Desulfatitalea tepidiphila: one gene and its partner. The protein of the gene in region 1 interacts with the protein of each later gene in a pairwise test. Links are inferred from orthologs where the notes say so. Each region holds a gene or a part of one and is shown on either strand. Other genes may lie near its edges.

The links. The genes of interacting proteins can lie anywhere in the genome.
Region 2: the proteins of dnaE (region 1) and DFT_RS14535 interact in binary tests that used the Escherichia coli proteins (3 or more experiments, as listed by UniProt). The link is inferred for Desulfatitalea tepidiphila from one-to-one orthologs.

The regions. Positions count from the first base shown.
Region 1 is NZ_BCAG01000003.1:2,348,203-2,352,910, reverse strand. What follows is about bases 1-4,081. They hold dnaE (DNA polymerase III subunit alpha), read left to right. Parts: upstream 1-356; coding sequence 357-3,881; downstream 3,882-4,081. Other genes in these bases: guaB (IMP dehydrogenase), read left to right, coding at 1-347. Outside these bases: DFT_RS15040 (DegT/DnrJ/EryC1/StrS family aminotransferase), read left to right, coding at 4,124-4,708. UniProt on the Escherichia coli protein: DNA polymerase III is a complex, multichain enzyme responsible for most of the replicative synthesis in bacteria. This DNA polymerase also exhibits 3' to 5' exonuclease activity. The alpha chain is the DNA polymerase catalytic subunit.
Region 2 is NZ_BCAG01000003.1:2,235,106-2,238,687, reverse strand. What follows is about bases 316-3,270. They hold DFT_RS14535 (pyridoxal phosphate-dependent aminotransferase), read right to left. Parts: upstream 2,387-3,270; coding sequence 1,244-2,386; downstream 316-1,243. Other genes in these bases: DFT_RS14530 (helix-turn-helix transcriptional regulator), read right to left, coding at 2,402-3,270; DFT_RS14540 (amidohydrolase), read right to left, coding at 465-1,256; DFT_RS14545 (SUMF1/EgtB/PvdO family nonheme iron enzyme), read left to right, coding at 316-452. Also shown: more of DFT_RS14545, read left to right, coding at 1-315; more of DFT_RS14530, read right to left, coding at 3,271-3,382. UniProt on the Escherichia coli protein: Shows aminotransferase activity with methionine and histidine as substrates, and to a lesser extent also with phenylalanine.

The DNA.
Region 1 (4,708 bases):
TTCTCTATCAGGGGCGCAGTTACAAAGTCTACCGCGGCATGGGGTCCATCGAGGCGATGCGGCGAGGCAGCAAGGATCGCTATTATCAAACCGAACAGGAAGAAGACGACAAGCTGGTGCCCGAAGGCATCGTCGGGCGTGTGCCTTACCGCGGCTCCCTGGCCGGCAATATCCATCAGCTCATCGGCGGCCTGAAGGCCGGCATGGGCTATGTGGGCTGCCGCACCATCGAAGAGTTGCGCGACAAAGCCCGCTTCATGCGGATCACCGCCGCCGGGTTGCGTGAAAGCCACGTCCATGACGTCATCATCACCAAAGAGGCGCCTAATTACCGGGTGGAGCAGTAGGGACGGACGATGAGCGAAACGCCGACCGATTTCGTCCATCTTCATGTGCATACCATGTACAGCCTGCTCGACGGCGCTATCCGCCTGGATGCGTTGATCGAGCGGATCAAGGCGTTCGGCATGCACAGCGTGGCCATCACCGACCACGGCACCATGTTCAATGTGCTCGAATTTTATGAAAAGGCGGTCAAGGGCGGGATCAAGCCGATCATCGGCTGCGAATGCTACGTCGCACCGCGCACCATGGCGGACAAGACCCCGCAGGACGCCAAAGGCCTCACCCACCTGGTGCTGCTGGCCGAAAACCAGACGGGATACCGCAATCTTTGCCGGCTGGCCACGCTGGCGCAGACCGAAGGGTTTTATTACCGGCCGCGCATCGATAAGCAAATTCTTCAGGCGCACCACGAAGGTCTCATCGGCATGTCGGCCTGCCTGCACGGCGAGATCCCCCAGTTGATCAAAGCCGGTCACCTGGCACGCGCGCGGGAAGCGGCCCTGTTCTATCAAGAGCTTTTCGGAGCGGGCAACTTCTTCCTGGAGGTGCAGAACAACGGCATTGACGTGCAGGACGTGGTCAACGCGGCCCTGCGCGACATGAGCACCGAACTCTCCATCCCGCTGGTGGCCAGCAACGATTGCCACTACCTGGATAAGAGCGATGTGCGCGCTCATGATGTGCTGCTGTGCGTACAGACCGGCAAGACCGTCAACGATGCCGAACGTTTTCGCTTTCGCACCGATCAACTCTACTTCAAGTCAAAAGAGGAGATGATCTCCTATTTCAAGGATTTTCCCGGTGCCATCGAAAACAGCGTAGCCATTGCGGAACGGTGCCATGTCAGCTTCGATTTCAAGAGCTACCATTTTCCGCTCTTCACGGATCCATCCGGGTTGAGTGCCGAAGCACTTTTCACCCGCAAGGCGCATGAGGGTTTCGAGCGGGTGTGGGCGCTGATTCGCGCCAAGCGTCCGGATGCCGACGATAAGATCTACCGGGAGCGTCTCGAATATGAGATCGGGGTGATCAACAAGATGGGGTTTCCCGGATACTTCCTGATCGTGGCCGATTTCATCAATTACGCCAAGCAAAACAGCGTTCCCGTCGGGCCCGGCCGCGGTTCGGCGGCCGGTAGCCTGGTGGCCTATTCACTGGGCATCACGGACCTGGATCCCCTGGCCCACGGATTGATCTTCGAGCGCTTTCTCAATCCCGACCGCATCAGCATGCCGGATATCGACGTGGACTTCTGTATCAACGGCCGCGAGAAAGTTTTCAAGTACGTGGTAGAGCGTTACGGCGGCTGGGATTATGTGGCCCAGATCATCACTTTTGGAAAGCTCAAGACCCGGGCCGTGATTCGCGATGTGGGACGGGCACTGGACATTCCCCTGGGCGAAGTGGACGCCATCGCCAAGCTGGTGCCCGACGTGCTCAATATCTCCCTGGACGAAGCCCTGGCCCAGGAGCCCAAGCTGCGCGAACTCGAGAGCACCCGACCCGATGTGGCCGAACTGTTCGCCATCAGCCGCACCCTGGAAGGGTTGCCCCGGCATGCGTCGACTCATGCCGCCGGCGTGGTGATCGGCGACAAACCGCTGGTCGATTATCTTCCGTTGTATAAGGGTAAAAAGGGCGAAGTGGTCACCCAGTTCGACATGAAACACGTGGAGAAGATCGGACTGGTCAAATTCGACTTTCTGGGGCTGCGCAACCTAACGGTCATCGACAACACCCTCAAGCTCATCGAACAGCAGGGCAAAACCCCGCCAAACCTGGCCAATATCGATTTTGACGACGCGGCGACTTACGAGCTCCTGGGCAAAGGGGATACCACCGGCGTTTTTCAGCTGGAAAGTTCGGGCATGAAAGACCTGCTGGTGCGCATGAAGCCGGAGTCCTTCGATGACGTCACCGCCCTGGTGGCTCTCTATCGACCGGGTCCGTTGGACAGCGGCATGGTGGATGATTTCGTCGAGCGCAAGCATGGCCGAAAAGCCGTCGAATACATGTTGCCTGATCTCGAACCCCTTCTTAAAGAGACCTACGGGGTAATCGTCTACCAGGAGCAGGTAATGAAGATTGCCAGCGCCCTGGCCAGTTACACCATGGCCGAAGCCGACGGGCTGCGCAAGGCCATGGGAAAGAAAATCGCGGCCATGATGGCCGAACACCGCGAGCGGTTTGTCAAGGGTGCGGTGGAGAACGGACACGACGAAAAAAAGGCGGTCGCCCTGTTCGACCTGATGGAGAAGTTCGGCGGCTACGGCTTTAACAAATCGCACAGCGCGGCCTATGCCCTGATCGCATATCAGACCGCCTATCTGAAGGCCCATTTCCCGGTGGAGTTCATCGCCGCCCTGCTGACCAGCGAAATGCACTCCATCGACGGCGTGGTCAAATACATCAACGAATGCCGCAAACACCAGATCGACGTTCTGCCGCCGGATATCAACGGCGGCGATACCACCTTTACCGTGGCCGATGGCAAAATTCATTTCGGTTTGGTCGCGGTGAAGAATGTGGGCGAGGGGGCGGTGGAGGCCATCGTGGAAGAACGGCGCCAAAACGGGCCCTACGAATCGATGATCGCATTTTGCGAACGGGTGGATTTGCGCAAGGTCAACAAGCGGGTGGTAGAGAGCCTGATCGCCTGCGGTGCGTTCGATTCCACAGGGGCGCATCGTTCCCAGATGATGGCCATTTTGGAAGATGCCCTGGAATACGGGCAGAAGGTCCAGCGGGAGCGCTGCGACCCCCAGATGGGGCTGTTTGACGATGGCGCGAGCTGCAACCTCTCCATCGATCCGCCGGGGCTGCCTAAAATTCCGGAGTGGTCCGAGCGCGAACGACTGGCGCGTGAAAAGGAATCCCTCGGGTTTTATATCACTGGACATCCGCTGGCACCGCACCACAAGACCATGGATAAGTTCGGCACCACGACGACCACCGCCATCGAAGAGGTGGCCGACGGTCAGATGGTGCGCATGGGCGGCATGGTGACCGGAAGCAAGGTGATCCGAACCAAGAAGGAAGAGTTGATGGCCTTTCTGCAACTCGACGATCTGGAGGGTGGCATCGAGGTGGTCATCTTTCCTTCGGTCTATGCGGATTGCCAGCATCTGTTGACCGACGATCGCCCGATCCTGGTGCAAGGCAAGGTCCAGAAGGATGAAAAAGGGGCCAAGCTTCTGGCCGACACCATCATCGCCATGGAAGAGGCCGAGACGCAATGGACCGCCGAGGTTCACTTCAACATTCAAGTGGAGCGGACCGACAAAAAGCACCTGGAACGCCTGCGCGAGATCATCCGGCGTTACCCGGGGGATTGCCTGGGATGGCTGCACTTGAAGATGGCGGACGAGGTCGAAGCCGTGATCGCCATCACGGAAGACTGGCGTTTCCAGCCCGGAGAGGATCTGCGCCGTGAAGTCAATGCCCTTTTGGGCTACCCGGCGGTGCAGACCCAATGCGGTGAAATCAAAGCCGTCAACGGGTTCAAGCCTCGGAACGGGTATGGCGGAAGAAGATAAAAAAAATAAAGTGTAAAGTTTAAAGTGTTAAGTGTAAAGTTAAGGAACAGGACCATTCCAATACTCTATAGAGATTTTTCTAATGAGTGTCCGTCCACAAATAGGCAAATTGGGTCGAGATCAAGGCGAACGAAAAATTTAACCGCAGGCATATGGTCGATATTCCGAGGATTGAATTTTTCGGGCAACGCCGATATCGGGCCAATTGGCCATTTGTGGATGGACACTGAAGAGGATTTATCATGAAGGTACCCCTCCTGGATTTGAAGGCCCAGTATCAAAGCATCAAGTCGGAGATTCGTCCATGCATCGACGAGATTTGCGAGAGCCAGTATTTTATTCTCGGTCCGCATGTCGAACAGATGGAAGCCAAGCTTGCGGCCTATTGTAACGTGCCTTATGCCGTGGGCGTCTCCTCGGGCACCGATGCGTTGCTCATCGCGCTCATGGCGGCGGGGATCGGACCGGGAGACCGGGTGATCACCAGTCCCTATACCTTTTTCGCCACGGCCGGAGCGATTGCACGACTCGGTGCAGTGCCGGTGTTCGTGGATATCGAGCCGACGACCTACAACCTCGATGTCCATGGTCTGGCGGAGACGCTGGAGAAGATGAATGCCGGCCGGCGCGCTACCGTCAAGGCGGTGATTCCGGTTCACCTCTACGGCCAATGCGCGGAGATGGGGCTTCTGATGGATATCTGTCGGCGGTATCGTCTGACCGTCATCGAAGACGCGGCCCAAGCCATCGGTGCCGAGTACCAGGGCCAGCGTGCCGGCACCATGGGAGATTTAGGCTGTTTCTCCTTTTTTCCTTCAAAGAATCTG
Region 2 (3,582 bases), 110 kb from region 1 along the record:
TGCAGTTCATCGCGCGGTTGAACGCGGCGCATCACGGCCGGGCTATCTTCGATCTGCCCACCGAGGCCCAGTGGGAGTATGCCGCCCGGAGCGGCGGCCGCCAGGAGCTATACGCCGGCGGCGACGATATTCAGTCGGTGGCGTGGTACGAGGCCAACAGCCAGGGGCATACGCATCCGGTGGGCACCCGGGCGCCCAACGGTTTGGGCCTCTGCGACATGAGCGGCAACGTGTGGGAGTGGTGCCGGGACAGTTTTGCCGCCGATGCTTACAGCCGGCACGCCGCGCACAATCCGCTCGTCGAACTGTCGGATGCGGACCGCGTGATCCGCGGCGGCAGCTGGCACCTGGACGCCTGGAGCGCCCGCTGCGCAAGGCGTTTCAGTTGTGCGGCCGATTTTCTGGGGTCGGGGCTGGGGTTCCGGGTGACTTGCAAACTTCCAGGGAATTAATTCCGAAACGGCTTAACGGGTTTCGGGCCGGCGCATCAGATCGGTATCCGCATCCATCCAGGCCGGAAAGTCCTTTCGGTACTGTTCCAGAAGGTCATGCCGCAGGGTGACGGTGGGCGTTGCTGCCTCAAACAATCCTTCCATGAGAATCTCTCCAGTGGGTGATATCACCATCGAGCCGCCATCATAGCCCAGGCCGTTGCCGTCGCGGCCCACGCGATTGACAGCGATCACATAGCATTGATTTTCGATGGCGCGGGCCACCAGCAGGGCACGCCAGTGGGCCGATCGCCGGTCCGGCCAGTTGGCCACGAAGAGGGCCGCATCATATGCGAGGTCCAGGTTGCGCGTCCAGAGGGGAAAGCGCAGGTCGTAGCAGATGAACGGACGGATGCGCCAGCCGCGGCATTCCACGGTGATATGCCCATGGCCGGGGGTGTAGACCTTCTCTTCTCCGGCATATCGAAACAGGTGGCGCTTGTCGTAGGTGGCCAGCGTGCCGTCGGGCCGGGCCAACACCAGGCGGTTGAAATATTTGCCGCCCTCTTCGATCATCACGCTGCCGGTCAGCACGGCGCCCCTGGCTTGGGCCTTGCGGCGCAACCAGGTCACGGCCTGGCCGGTCATCGGTTCGGCCAGGCGCGCGGCATTCATGCTGAAGCCGGTCGAGAACATTTCGGGCAGCACGATCAGGTCGCCGGCCGCTTCCAGTCGGTCGATGGCGGCGTCGAACCGGCCGATATTGGCCGCGACATCCTCCCAGGCCAGATCGCTTTGCATCAGGGTCACGGTCAAATCCGGCATAGCAGCTCCGCGGCTTGAATGAGGGTTTGATCCTGCTTGGCAAAACAGAAGCGCAGCACCTGATGATCCCGGCGGTCGTGGTAAAAGACCGACGGTGGAATGGCCGCCACGCCGAACTCGGTGGTCAGGCGCCGGGCGAACTCGATGTCCGGGGCGTCGGTGATGGCCGAGTAGTCCATCATCTGAAAATAGGTGCCGGCGCAGGGCAGGGGCTTGAAACGCGACGTGCGCATACAATCCAGGAACAGGTCGCGCTTGCGCTGATAAAAGCCGGCCAGCTGCAGATAGTGTTCGGTGTGCTGCATGTAGTCGGCATAGGCCAGCTGGATCGGCGTGTTGGACGTAAAGGTGAGAAACTGGTGGATCTTTTGAAACTCGACGGTCATCTCCGGAGGCGCCACGCAGTAACCGATCTTCCACCCGGTGGTGTGGTAGGTCTTGCCGAACGAGCTGACCACGAAACTCTTGCGGGCCAGTTCCGGGTGGCGCAGGAGGCTCTGGTGGACCCGGCCGTCGAACACGATGTGTTCATAAACTTCGTCGCCGAGGATGAAGAGGTCCCGGTCGGCGGCGATGGCCTTCAACGCGGCCATGTCTTCCGTGTCGAGCACCGTGCCGGTGGGGTTGTGGGGCGAGTTGAGGATGATCAGCCGGGTGCGCGCGGTCAGGGCGTCCCGCAGGCGATCCCAATCCACCGTATAATCCGGGAAGCTAAGAGGGATGAAGACCGGCACTCCGCCGTTGAGCTGGATGACGGGCACGTAGGCGTCGTAGGCCGGCTCGACCACGATCACTTCGTCGCCGGGGCGGACCACTGCCGAAATGGCGGCGAACAGGGCTTCGGTGGCCCCGGAGGTGATGGTGATCCAGGTGTCGGGATCGACATCGCAATCGTAAAGTGCCTTGATCTTCTCGGCGATGCGCTGCCGCAGGGCCGGCACCCCCTGCATGGGCGCATACTGGTTCATGCCGCTGCGCATGTGGTGGCCGACCCTTTCGATCAGTTCGGCCGGCGCATCGAAATCGGGAAAGCCCTGGGATAGGTTGATGGCCCCGTGGTCGGCGGCCAGCTTGGACATGACCGTGAAGATGGTGATGCCCACATCAGGGAGCTTGGATGCGATCGTCATGAAAGATTCCTCCCGCTACGAAGAATAATTTCCGGCCATGGCGCGGATTTCCTCGGCCACCGCAAGGCGCAGGTGGCTGGGCGATAACACCGTGGCCGCCGCCCCCCACTTGAGCACCCAGTATTTTATTTCATCGATGCCGGCCACCTCGGCGCCGAAAATGACGCCGCCGTCGGTTTCCTCCGTCAATTCCTGGGTCGGGTGCCAGATCTTTTCCCGGATGTATCCGGCCGCCGTCGAATCGAAACGGATGCGCACCCGGACCGCTTCTCCCTGAAACACTCCGAAACTGGCCTGCATGAAGGCATTGGCGTCGAAGTCGGACGGTGCCTGGAAGGTCTCTTCCGCAACCTCCAACCGCTCCACCCGGTCCAGTGCGAACAACCGGACCGCCTGCCGGAAGTGGCAAAAACCGATCAGGTAGAAGGTGTCCTGGTGGAACCACAGCCGGTAAGGGGCCACGCGACGATGGGTCGCGACGCCGCGGCTCATGCTGAAGTAGTCGATATCGACGCAGCGCTGTTCACGGATGGCGCTCCTGACCTGGTCGAGCCGCGCTTCGATGCCGTCATAGGGTTTGTACGCTTTGAACCCGATTTCGACGGTTTGTCCCAAAGCATCGAGATATTGGGTGTAGGCCGGCGGCAAGGTGGCCTTCACCTTCTCCAGCAGGGTCTCCAGCGACTCGTGGATGACCGTGCCGCGCAGCACCTGGAGCATGTCGCGGCTGAAATAGAGCGCCATCAATTCGGTCAGGCTCAGCGGCAGGGGCATCTGGTGCTTTCCCGCATCAAGGATCGACCAGTAGGTTTTTCCGCCTTCCTGTTCGGTGAACAGCGGGAAACCGGCCTGCTGCAAGGCCTCGAGATCGCGATAGATCGTCCGGGAGTGGCAATCGAGGTCGCCGGCCAGTTCGCCGGCCGACTTGCCCCTGGCCGATGCGATCAGGCTCTGGATGATTTTCCACTGCCGGCTGAGTTGGTCTCCGCGTGCCATAGTGATTTCCGGGCAGTGCCTTTGGATTGTTTTTTCCATTGGCGCCGCCATGATCTTGAACCAGAATTCATTTTTTGAGATAGCTTGTATAGACGTGGGATCGGGTTTTGTCAAAACAATGGATTGACGGCCAGGGATTCTAACTGAACGCGATTCATTTAACCCGGCGTGGGTGGGGCAGGTGGCCGATGCCACACGCC